3 regions of the Pseudomonas sp. Con_6 genome follow, and region 1 is predicted to be linked to each of the others. Evidence: riboswitches for the same ligand, from Rfam matches in the RefSeq annotation. Region 1 holds a riboswitch; each other region holds the start of a gene.
What was found. Region 1 has a riboswitch for cobalamin ahead of cobW (cobalamin biosynthesis protein CobW). Riboswitches for the same ligand answer to the same signal wherever they lie in the genome.
Positions count from the first base shown of each region.

Region 2: it holds a riboswitch for cobalamin, as region 1 does, so the genes downstream of both, AC5QPF_RS12635 (ABC transporter substrate-binding protein) here and cobW (cobalamin biosynthesis protein CobW) in region 1, are expected to answer to the same signal.
Region 3: it holds a riboswitch for cobalamin, as region 1 does, so the genes downstream of both, cobO (cob(I)yrinic acid a,c-diamide adenosyltransferase) here and cobW (cobalamin biosynthesis protein CobW) in region 1, are expected to answer to the same signal.

Region 1 is NZ_CM182011.1:3,810,260-3,813,522, forward strand. Features, by position in the region: gene cobN (cobaltochelatase subunit CobN) at 1-355, opposite strand, end outside; gene cobW (cobalamin biosynthesis protein CobW) at 357-1,427, opposite strand; cobalamin riboswitch at 1,525-1,732, opposite strand; cobalamin riboswitch at 1,788-2,003, shown strand; gene AC5QPF_RS16915 (CbtB domain-containing protein) at 2,105-2,293, shown strand; gene AC5QPF_RS16920 (CbtA family protein) at 2,305-2,997, shown strand; gene AC5QPF_RS16925 (cobalamin biosynthesis protein) at 2,997-3,263, shown strand, end outside.
Region 2 is NZ_CM182011.1:2,828,201-2,831,463, forward strand. Features, by position in the region: gene AC5QPF_RS12630 (iron chelate uptake ABC transporter family permease subunit) at 1-66, opposite strand, end outside; gene AC5QPF_RS12635 (ABC transporter substrate-binding protein) at 66-1,082, opposite strand; cobalamin riboswitch at 1,224-1,421, opposite strand; gene AC5QPF_RS12640 (LysR substrate-binding domain-containing protein) at 1,477-2,340, opposite strand; gene AC5QPF_RS12645 (AzlC family ABC transporter permease) at 2,479-3,213, shown strand; gene AC5QPF_RS12650 (AzlD domain-containing protein) at 3,203-3,263, shown strand, end outside.
Region 3 is NZ_CM182011.1:1,739,973-1,743,235, reverse strand. Features, by position in the region: gene AC5QPF_RS07985 (cobyrinic acid a,c-diamide synthase CobB) at 1-1,140, opposite strand, end outside; gene cobO (cob(I)yrinic acid a,c-diamide adenosyltransferase) at 1,137-1,748, opposite strand; cobalamin riboswitch at 1,873-2,093, opposite strand; gene AC5QPF_RS07975 (hypothetical protein) at 2,236-2,814, shown strand; gene AC5QPF_RS07970 (PQQ-dependent sugar dehydrogenase) at 3,046-3,263, shown strand, end outside.

The DNA of each region.
Region 1 (3,263 bases):
GGCGATCGTCGCCCGGGACCAGGATCAGTTGTACGCCACGGGCAGCCAATTCCACCAGTTGCTCGACGCCATAGCGCCAATAGCCGATGCCGCCGTGCAGCGACACCAGGATCACCTTGGCATGGCGCAGCACTTCATCGACATACAGGTCCACCGATGCGTGGTTCTGCACCTGCATGGGGTTGGCCAGGCGCAGGCTGGGGTAATCGTCCGGCAGATCCCTGGCGGTTTCCGCCAGCAGCGCCAGGTGCGAGTCACCGCTGCAGAGGATCACCAGTTCGGCGGGGGTCTGGCCGAGGTCGGCGATGCTGTCGTCCGGCACGAAGCCGCCGGGCTGGGTCCGCAGCAGGTGCATATCAGGCGCTCAGGGCGGCGCGCAGGCGGGCTTCGAGGGCCGCGGCGTCGAGGTCCTGGCCGATGAGCACCAGGCGGGTGATGCGCGGCTCGTCGCTGCGCCAGGCACGGTCGAAATGCTTGTCGAAACGGGTGCCCACGCCCTGGATCAGCAGGCGCATCGGCTTGCCGGGGATGGCCGCGAAGCCCTTGACCCGCAGGATGCCGGTCTCGGTGACCAGTTGGGTCAGCGCATCCAGCAGCAGGCTTTCGTCGGCCTCCGGCAGGTCGAGGGAGATGGAATCGAAGGCGTCGTGGTCGTGATCGTCGTGGTCATCGTCGCCGTCGTGGTGGGAATCATGGTGGGTGCGACGGCCATCGATATGCGCCTCGGACTCGGCGCCCAGGCCCAGCAACACTTCCAGCGGCAGCACGCCCTTGCTGGCTTCGACCACCTTGACCGCTGGCGGCAGCTCTTCCTCGACCTCGGCGCGCACGGCAGCCAAGGCTTCAGGGGCGATCTGGTCGCACTTGTTAAGGATCACCAGGTCGGCGCTGGCCAACTGGTCGGCGAACAGTTCGTGCAGCGGCGATTCGTGGTCCAGGTTCGGGTCCAGCTTGCGCTGGGCATCGACCTGCTCGGGGAAGGCGGCAAAGGTGCCGGCGGCCACGGCCGGGCTGTCGACAACGGTAATCACCGCGTCGACGGTGCAGGCGTTGCGGATTTCCGGCCACTGGAAAGCTTGCACCAAGGGCTTGGGCAGGGCCAGGCCGCTGGTTTCGATCAGGATCTGGTCGAGGTCGCCGCGGCGCGCCACCAGCTCGCGCATCACCGGGAAGAACTCTTCCTGCACGGTGCAGCACAGGCAGCCGTTGGCCAGCTCGTAGACGCGGCCGTTGGCCTCTTCCTCGGTGCAGCCGATGCTGCACTGCTTGAGGATTTCGCCGTCGATGCCCAGCTCGCCGAATTCGTTGACGATCACAGCGATGCGGCGGCCGTTGGCGTTGTCCAGCATATGGCGCAGCAACGTGGTCTTGCCCGAGCCGAGGAAGCCGGTAACGATCGTGACGGGGAGTTTGGCCAGTGTTTTCATGTCGGATGCCCTTGGCAGCGGATTGGCGGGCATCGGAGACGGGAGCCGGATGCCAGGCAGCCGGGCGCGTTCGCCACCGGATCACCCCGCCCGGTTGAAGTGGAAACTGTTCGAGGCAGGTCTCCTGGCTTGTGCTGTGCCCCGGGGCAGCATCGACGCCTTCCCGCCGTTTTCGGCAGTGGCTGTGGTCGATGGTTCAGCACTTACAGTTGCGGGGGCAGCCGCGGAATGACTGTGATCAGCGCACCGCGTTCCCGTCTTAGCTCCGGCCACGACGCCGGAGAACCTCGAACCGGCAAGGCTACGCAGTGCCCGGAGGTCGGTCAACCGCTGTATTGACGGATGTCAATGCGCGTGATTTCCTAGCGCGATCGTTTGGGTGCCTTTTTTATTACAAGGTGAAACGGGAAACCGGTGCGCAATGACCGTTCAAGGTCATGCCAGTCCGGTGCTGCCCCCGCAACGGTAAGCGAGGAAAGCGTCAGATCCACTGTGCCCGCAGTCCGGCATGGGAAGGAGACGCCACGGCTCAATGCCCTCGCAAGCCCGGAGACCGGCCCGACGCAGAATTGACCAAACCCGCGGTGGGCGGGCGACGTTGCACCTCCCGGACGCTCCGTGCCCGGAGGTTCTTCGCGCTTGCCTGTCGCCGAGACGACACTCACGAGGAAAGCGCCATGTCCGTTACCAGCACCGCCAGCCACGCCAGCAGCACCTCCACCACCCTCAGCCAGCGCATCGTCGCTGCCGTCGGCGCGTCCGTGCTGGGCCTGTGCCTGGTCTACTTCGCCGGTTTCTCGCATATCGAAGCGGTGCACAACGCCGCCCACGACACCCGTCACAGCGCCGCCTTCCCTTGCCACTGAGGCCTGACCGCATGTTCACTCGCATCGCACGCACCGCGGGCTTCACCGGCCTGCTGGCCGCCCTGCTGCTGACCCTGCTGCAAAGCTTCTGGGTGTCGCCGCTGATCCTCCAGGCGGAAACCTACGAGAACTCGGCACCGGCTGCGGCCCATGAACACGAGCACGCCGATGGCGCTGCAGCGGGTCATGAGCACAGCGAAGAAGCCTGGTCACCGGAAGATGGCTGGCAGCGCGTGCTGTCCACCACAGGTGGCAATCTGGTGGTCGCGGTGGGCTTCGCCCTGCTGCTGGCTGCCATGTACACCCTGCGCGCCCCGGGCAGCATCGGTGCTGGCGCACTGTGGGGCCTGGGCGGTTTCGCCGTGTTCTGCCTGGCACCAAACCTCGGCTTGCCGCCGGAACTGCCGGGCACCGCCGCCGCCGACCTGGCCCAACGCCAGTTGTGGTGGATCGGTACCGCTGCCGCAACCGCGGTAGGCCTGGCACTGATCGCCTTCGCCGGCAACTGGGTGTTGAAGGCCGCCGGCCTGGCGCTGCTGGTGATCCCCCACGTGATCGGCGCGCCGCAACCGGAAGTTCATGAAAGCCTGGCCCCGGAAGCGCTGGAGTCGCAATTCATCGTCGCCTCGCTGCTGACCAACGCCGGTTTCTGGCTGGCCCTGGGCCTGATCAGCGCCTGGCTGTACCGGCGCAAGGCGGCCTGATGCCCGTCCCACCCGGCGTTGCCCCGCTGTACGCCGGGCTGGGCTGCCGTCGCGGCACGCCGGCGAGTGACCTGGCCGGCGTGCTGCGCCAGGTCCTGCAACACCACGACCTGCCCTTCTGCGCCCTGGCCGGACTCGCCAGCATCGACCTCAAGCGCGACGAACCCGGCCTGCTGCAACTGGCCGAAGACCTCGCCTTGCCCCTGCATTTCTACAGTGCCGTCCAGCTTGCTCCGTTCACCCCGCGCCTGAGCCATCGCTCGGCC
Region 2 (3,263 bases), 980 kb from region 1:
CAGGGCGCCGACCCAGAGGGCGTGCAGCAGCGAGCGCAGGACGAGGCGGGCAACGGCGGGCAGCATCAGTCGGCCTTGCGCAGCTTCTGGCTGGCGTCTGCCAGCACTTCGATGCCGTCCATCAGGCGCACGCCGGCGTGCATGGCGTCGGCGTCGATGATGACGATGCGCTCGTGCTTCACCGCGTCCATGTTGCGGGTGACCGGGTCGTTCTTGAGGAATTCCAGCTTCTTCCGGTAGTCGTCCGCCGGGAAGCGGCGGCGGTCCATGCGGGCGATGACGATGAAGGTCGGGTTGGCCTTGGCCAGGGTTTCCCAGCCCACGCTCGGCCATTCCTCGTCGGATTCGACCACGTTGCGCATGCCCAGGCTGTTCAGCATGAAATCGGGAATGCCCTTGCGCCCGGCGACATAGGGGTCGATATCGAGGTTGGCGCTGGAGAACCAGAACATTGCCGACTGGTCCTGTTGGCGACGCTGACCGGCACCGGCGGTGACCGCCGCCAGGCGCGCCTTGAGCTGGTCCACCAGGGCTGTGCCGCGGTCCTGTACGTCCATGATCTGCGCCAGTTGCTCGATGCTCTTGTACAGGCTGTCGACGCGGAAGGTTTCCAGGCGGGTGCCGTCGGCGCCGGTCAGGTTGTCCTTGCCTTCGCAGTCGGAGGGCAGCAGGTAGGCCGGGACCTTGAGTTCGGCAAACTGCTCGCGGGTGGCGACTACGCCTTGCGGACCGACCATCCATTCGAACTGCACCGTCACCAGGCCCGGGCGCTTGCCGATCACCGCCTCGAAGCTCGGGTCGTTGTCGGCCAGGCGCTCGACCTTGTCGTTCTGCGCCTTGAACTGCGGCGCCACGTCGTTGAACCACAGCGAGGTGCCGGCCAGCCGCTCGCCCAGGCCCAAGGCGTAGAACATCTCGGTGCCGGCCTGGCCGATGGTCACCACGCGGGCGGGGGCTTGCTCGAACGTCAGCTTCACGCCGCAGTTGTCGAGGGTCAGCGGGTACCGGGTCGGTGCGGCGAAGGCGGCGCTGCCCAGGCCAAGGCTGGCCAGCAGGACAAGGGCGAGGCGGGAAGGGGACATGCGGATGCGATCTCCATTCGAACGAGTGCGGCTACAGAAAGGCACAGGTCTGGAAAACACATCCCGGAAACTGATACGAGCCGGCCACGCACGAGCGGTGGCCGGAAACAGGATGCCCTTCCCGGACACCCCGCCGGTGGGTTTGACGATGTCGTGCCGGCAGGTCTCCTGACTTGCACGTCAGCGCCGGCTCCGGCCTTCCCGGGCGCGGGCCCAGTGGCGTGTGTGGAGCAGGCTCGGTGCCTACAGTTGCGGGGGCAGTTCCGTTTTCGCGGGCCTGGGCGCGCGGATGGATTCCCTGTTGGGTTCCTTTCGGAAACCGGCGGGGCGGGATGGTACGGGATAGAGCCAGAGGAAACCAGCTCGAAGGGCAAGCACGGCTCCAGGAGCTAGCTCAGGATACGGCCGCGGTCTTCAGGGTCTTGATCAGCAGCCCATACAACTGGTCCACCGGCTTTGAACCCTGGGACGCCCGGCTGCGATACACCGCCACTTCCATCGGCTCCAGCGGCCCGAGGCCATGCTCGGTACCGAGGATCTCCAGATGCTCCGGGGCGCTGCAGCGAGTCAGCACCGCCACCGCCAGGCCGCTTTCCACCGCGGCGATCTGCCCGGCCAGGCTGGAGCTGTTGTACACCACCCGGTAGTCGCGTCCTTGGAGGGCCAGCGAGTGGATGGCGCAGCGCCGCGCCAGGCTGGTGCTCTCGTAGGTGGCGATGGGCAGCGGATCGCGGCGCCAGACATCGAACTGCGGTGAACCGACCCAGACCATCGGTTCGCGGAACAGCAGGGTGCCGCGCCGCGGATGGTCGCGGGACACCAGGGCCAGGTCCAGATCGCCCTGCTCGATCCGCGGGATCAGCGAGGTGGACTGTTCGCAGTCCAGCTCGATCTCCACCGCGCCATAGCGCAGGGCGAAACGTTTGAGCACCGGGGTCAGGTAGCGTGCGGCGTAGTCGTCCGGGACGCCGAGGCGGATCCGCCCGGTGAGCTCGTCGCCATGGAAAGCGTTCTGCGCATCGCTGTGCAGGTCAAGGATGCGCCGCGCATAGCCCAGCAGTACCTGGCCGTCCGGGGTCAGTTGCTGCTGGCGGGCATCGCGCACCAGCAGTTGCCGACCCACTGCCGCCTCCAGTTTCTTCAACTGCATGCTCACCGCCGATTGCGAACGGTGCACCTCGGGAGCGGCGCCGGACAGCGAGCCGGTGTCCACTACGGCAACGAAACATTTGAGCCAGTCGATCTGCAGGTCCTGCATGCGGGCGCGTCCTCGGCATTCGATTAACAAATAGGTCGGATGCGTAATATGCGCTTTTCGCAAAAGAGTGTCTGCTGGATAGTGGCCGTCGTCCGAAAACGTTGCCAGAAGAACAGCGGTCCGCCAGACGGGCCGCGGATGAGGAGGTTTGTCGTGTTATCGGTTGCCAAGGGCTCCACGGAGCTGGGCTACAACGAGGTATGGGACGGGTTCCGGCAGTTGCTGCCGATCTCGATGTTCGTGGTGGTGTTCGGCCTGGCCTTTGGCCTGGCGGCGGCCCAGGTCGGGCTGGATTCGCCGACGATCATGTGGATGAGCACCCTGGTGTTCGCCGGCGCGTCGCAGTTCGCCGCCCTCGACCTGTGGGGCGCGCAGGTGCCGCTGGTGCCGTTGATCGTCACCGTGTTCGCCATCAATGCCCGCCACCTGCTGATGGGCGCCACGCTCTATCCGTGGCTGCGGGAACTGCCGGTGGCGCGGCGCTACGGGATCATGTTGGTGGTCTCCGATGCCAACTGGGCGATGGCGATGCAGGCGCTGTCTGCCGGCAAGCCGGGGTTGGGCATTCTGTTCGGCGGCGGCCTGGCGCTGTGGTCGACCTGGATCCTCGGCACCTGGCTCGGCCTGTATTTCGGCAACCTGGTCAGCGATCCGGTGAGCTGGGGCCTGGACATGGTCATGGGCTGCTTCCTGCTGTCCATGGTGGTGGGCGGCAAGAAGGACCTGCGCATGCTGCTGATCTGGGGCGTCGCCGCCGGTTCGGCATTGCTGGCGTACTGGTTCCTGCCGGAGAACAGTCATGTGGTGGTCGGCGCACTGGCCGGCGGCATCGTTGGTGCGGTGTGGATGGAGAAAAACAAAGATGAGCATTGAAACCACGGGCTACGGCTCGTTGATCCTGGTCCTGATCATGGCTGTGGTGA
Region 3 (3,263 bases), 2.1 Mb from region 1:
CAGGGAATGGTGATAGGTGTGACCGCGCAGGGTGCCTTCCGGCAGTTCAACGGCCTGCAGGGCCAGGGCCGCCAGGCGCTTCTGCATCGTCGCCTCGCCCGCCAGCAGGCCCGCCAGTTCGGCGCGCTCGCCAGCAACATCGGTCAGGGCGTCGAGCAGGTAGAGCATGCCGCCGCACTCGGCGAGCAACGGCTTGCCGGCCTGGTGATGGGCGCGGATCGCCACCAGCATCGGCGTGTTGGCGGCCAGAGCGTGATGGTGCAGCTCGGGGTAGCCGCCGGGCAAGTACAGGCTGTCCGCCGTCGGCAGTTCGCAGTCATGAATCGGCGAGAAGAAGCTCAGCTCGGCGCCCATCGCCCGCAATAGATCAAGGTTGGCACCGTAGGTGAAGGCGAAGGCTTCGTCGCGGGCCACGGCGATGCGCACGCCGGCCAAATGCGGTTCGACGGCACGCGGCTCGGGGGCCGCGAACGCCACCGGCGGCGGCAGGGACGACTGGCAGCTGTCACCGAGGGCCTTGGCGGCGGCGTCGAGGCGCAGGTCAAGATCGGTCAGTTCGCTGGCCTGGACCAGCCCCAGGTGGCGGCTCGGCAGTTCGATCCCGGTCTCCCGGGACAAGCCGCCATACCAGCGCAGGCCTTCAGTGAGGCTGCCTTCCAGCAGTTGCGCATGGCGCAAGGTGCCGACGCGGTTGGCCAGCACGCCGGCGAACGGCAGGTCAGGCTGGTAGCGCGCCAGGCCCAGGGCCAGGGCGCCGAAGGTCTGGGCCATGGCCGTACCGTCGATCACCGCCAGCACCGGCACGCCGAAATGGCGGGCCAGGTCGGCACTGGACGGAGTGCCGTCGAACAGTCCCATGACCCCTTCGATCAGGATCAGGTCCGCCTCAGCGGCGGCTTCCCAGAGCAGGCGGCGGCTTTCCTCGGCACCGACCATCCACAGGTCGAGCTGGTACACCGGCGCGCCACTGGCACGTTCGAGAATCATCGGATCGAGGAAGTCAGGTCCGCATTTGAACACGCGGACCTTGCGCCCCTGATTGCGATGCAGGCGGGCCAGAGCTGCGGTCACGGTGGTCTTGCCCTGGCCGGAGGCCGGAGCCGCGATCAGAACCGCCGGGCAGTGCCGGGTGTCGCTCATAGTTCGACGCCCTTCTGGGCACGGATGCCAGCCTGGAAGGCATGCTTGACCATGCCCATCTCGGTGACGGTGTCGGCCAGTTCGATCATCTCGTCCTTGGCGCCGCGGCCAGTGACGATCACGTGCTGCATCGGCGGACGGGCCTGCAGGTCACCGAGCACCTGATCCAGGTCAAGGTAGCCATGCTTGAGGGCGATGTTCAATTCGTCCAGCACCACGAAGCCGATGCTCGGGTCCTGCAGCAGTTGCCGCGACACGGCCCAGGCCGCTTCGGCGGCAGCGATGTCGCGCTGGCGGTCCTGGGTTTCCCAGGTGAAGCCCTCGCCCATCACGTGGTAGCGCACCTGCTCGGGGAAGCGGCGGAAGAACAGCTCTTCGCCGGTGGCGTTGCGGCCCTTGATGAACTGCACCACGCCACACTGCATGCCGTGGCCGAGGGCGCGGGCGAGCATGCCGAAGGCCGAGCTGCTCTTGCCCTTGCCGTTGCCGCTGAGCACCAGCAGCAGGCCGCATTCGTGGGGGGAATTGGCGATGCGCTCGTCGATCACCGCTTTCTTGCGCTGCATGCGCGCCAGGTGGCGTTCGTCACGTTCGGGGGATTCGCTCATCGGGGGTCTCCGCGGGCCACTGTCGACAGGCGGGAAGCGACGACAGCTGGAAAGGTGGCCACGGGGGGACAGGCGCAGGCGTCGGGCGACAGGGCCCGGCAAACCGCGCATCACCCTCCGTGATGCCGTTGACTGTTTGCAGGCCGGTCTCCGGGCTCATGAGTGGACCTTCACGGTCCCGACCGGGCGCCTTCCCGGGGTGGATACCCAGTGGCCTTGCGCGGTCTTGGCTCATCTACCGTTGCGGGGGCAGCGCCGGGATCGCACGTCTTGCGTGCCCACCGGCTTCCCTGTTTCACCCTGTCGACGCCGAGGTCACAGAGCACCTGAAACAAGTCGCGAAGGTTAGAGGGTTGCATCCGGAGCGTCAATTGGAGACGGCGGTCACAGCCCGGACCAATGGCACTATCCGCAGGCTGTGCCATGGTGATATCAAATCGCCATGGTTTTCGCTGTACTCGTACAACAATTACGAAAGGAGAGCAGCATGCAAGGCCTGATTCTCAACAACCCTCGGCTTGAATTCCTGCGTCCGGCGCTGGAGCGTTGGGGCGAATCCATCGAGCGCTTCAACCAGGTCCTGGGTGATGGCGAAGGTCCTTACTGGCAAGGCGTCCAAGCCAACCTCGGCACGCTATCCGCAGCCATCTGGCAGGCAGAACTCGTGACCTTGCAGGGCTACCAGAGCAAGAAGCAGCGCGATGAAGGCGAACGCGGCGCGCACTGCGACCTGCTGATCGCCAGCCGTGATGAATCGGCCTACCTGCATGCCGAGCAGCGCTGGCCGAAGGTGGGACGCCTGGACCTCAGTGGTGCCTTGCAGGAAACCGGCGCGGTGGCGAAAGGCATCGCCTATCCGAGCCAGCTGAAGCTCGCGGCGCTGTTCGTCAGCCCGGTGAAGCTGGAAAAGCATGCCAGCCCGGAAGAGTTGCAGGACATGGTGGATGACCTGCAGAAGCACAATGCCTGTGCCATTGCCTGGTGTTTCCCGTATGGGTATCGCAAGCTGCATGATGAGTTCGGGCAGTACTATCCTGGGGTGGCGTTGTTGTTGAAGCAGGTTTGACCCTGAAATGCCTGTCTTGAGCCTTGTAGCGTCCTTGAGATCGAGCGCCGCCCGCGCGGCGCTCGATCTCAAGGACGCTACAAGGCTCAAGGCGAGCACCTGCAAGCCCTGATACATTCCCAAACCAAGCATCCGGATTCATACAGCCCCCACCCCATATCCAACTGAACCACCCTCCCCCGCCCCACCTCTGACCTGTAACGCCCCCACCGTTACGCGAAGGAGTCGAGCATGTCCTCACTGCGCATTGCCGTGCTGCTGGCCCTCACCACCGGCCTGACCGCCTGTGGCGAATCCGCGCGCCTGCAGGTCACCGATGGCAGCGGCCCGTCGCCGCAACTGCCGGAACCGAACAAGACCCTGATCCCCACGGTGAACATCGCCCCGGCCGTGGGCTGGGCCGGTGGCGCCAAGCCAACCGCCGCCCAAGGCACCCAGGTCGCGGCCTT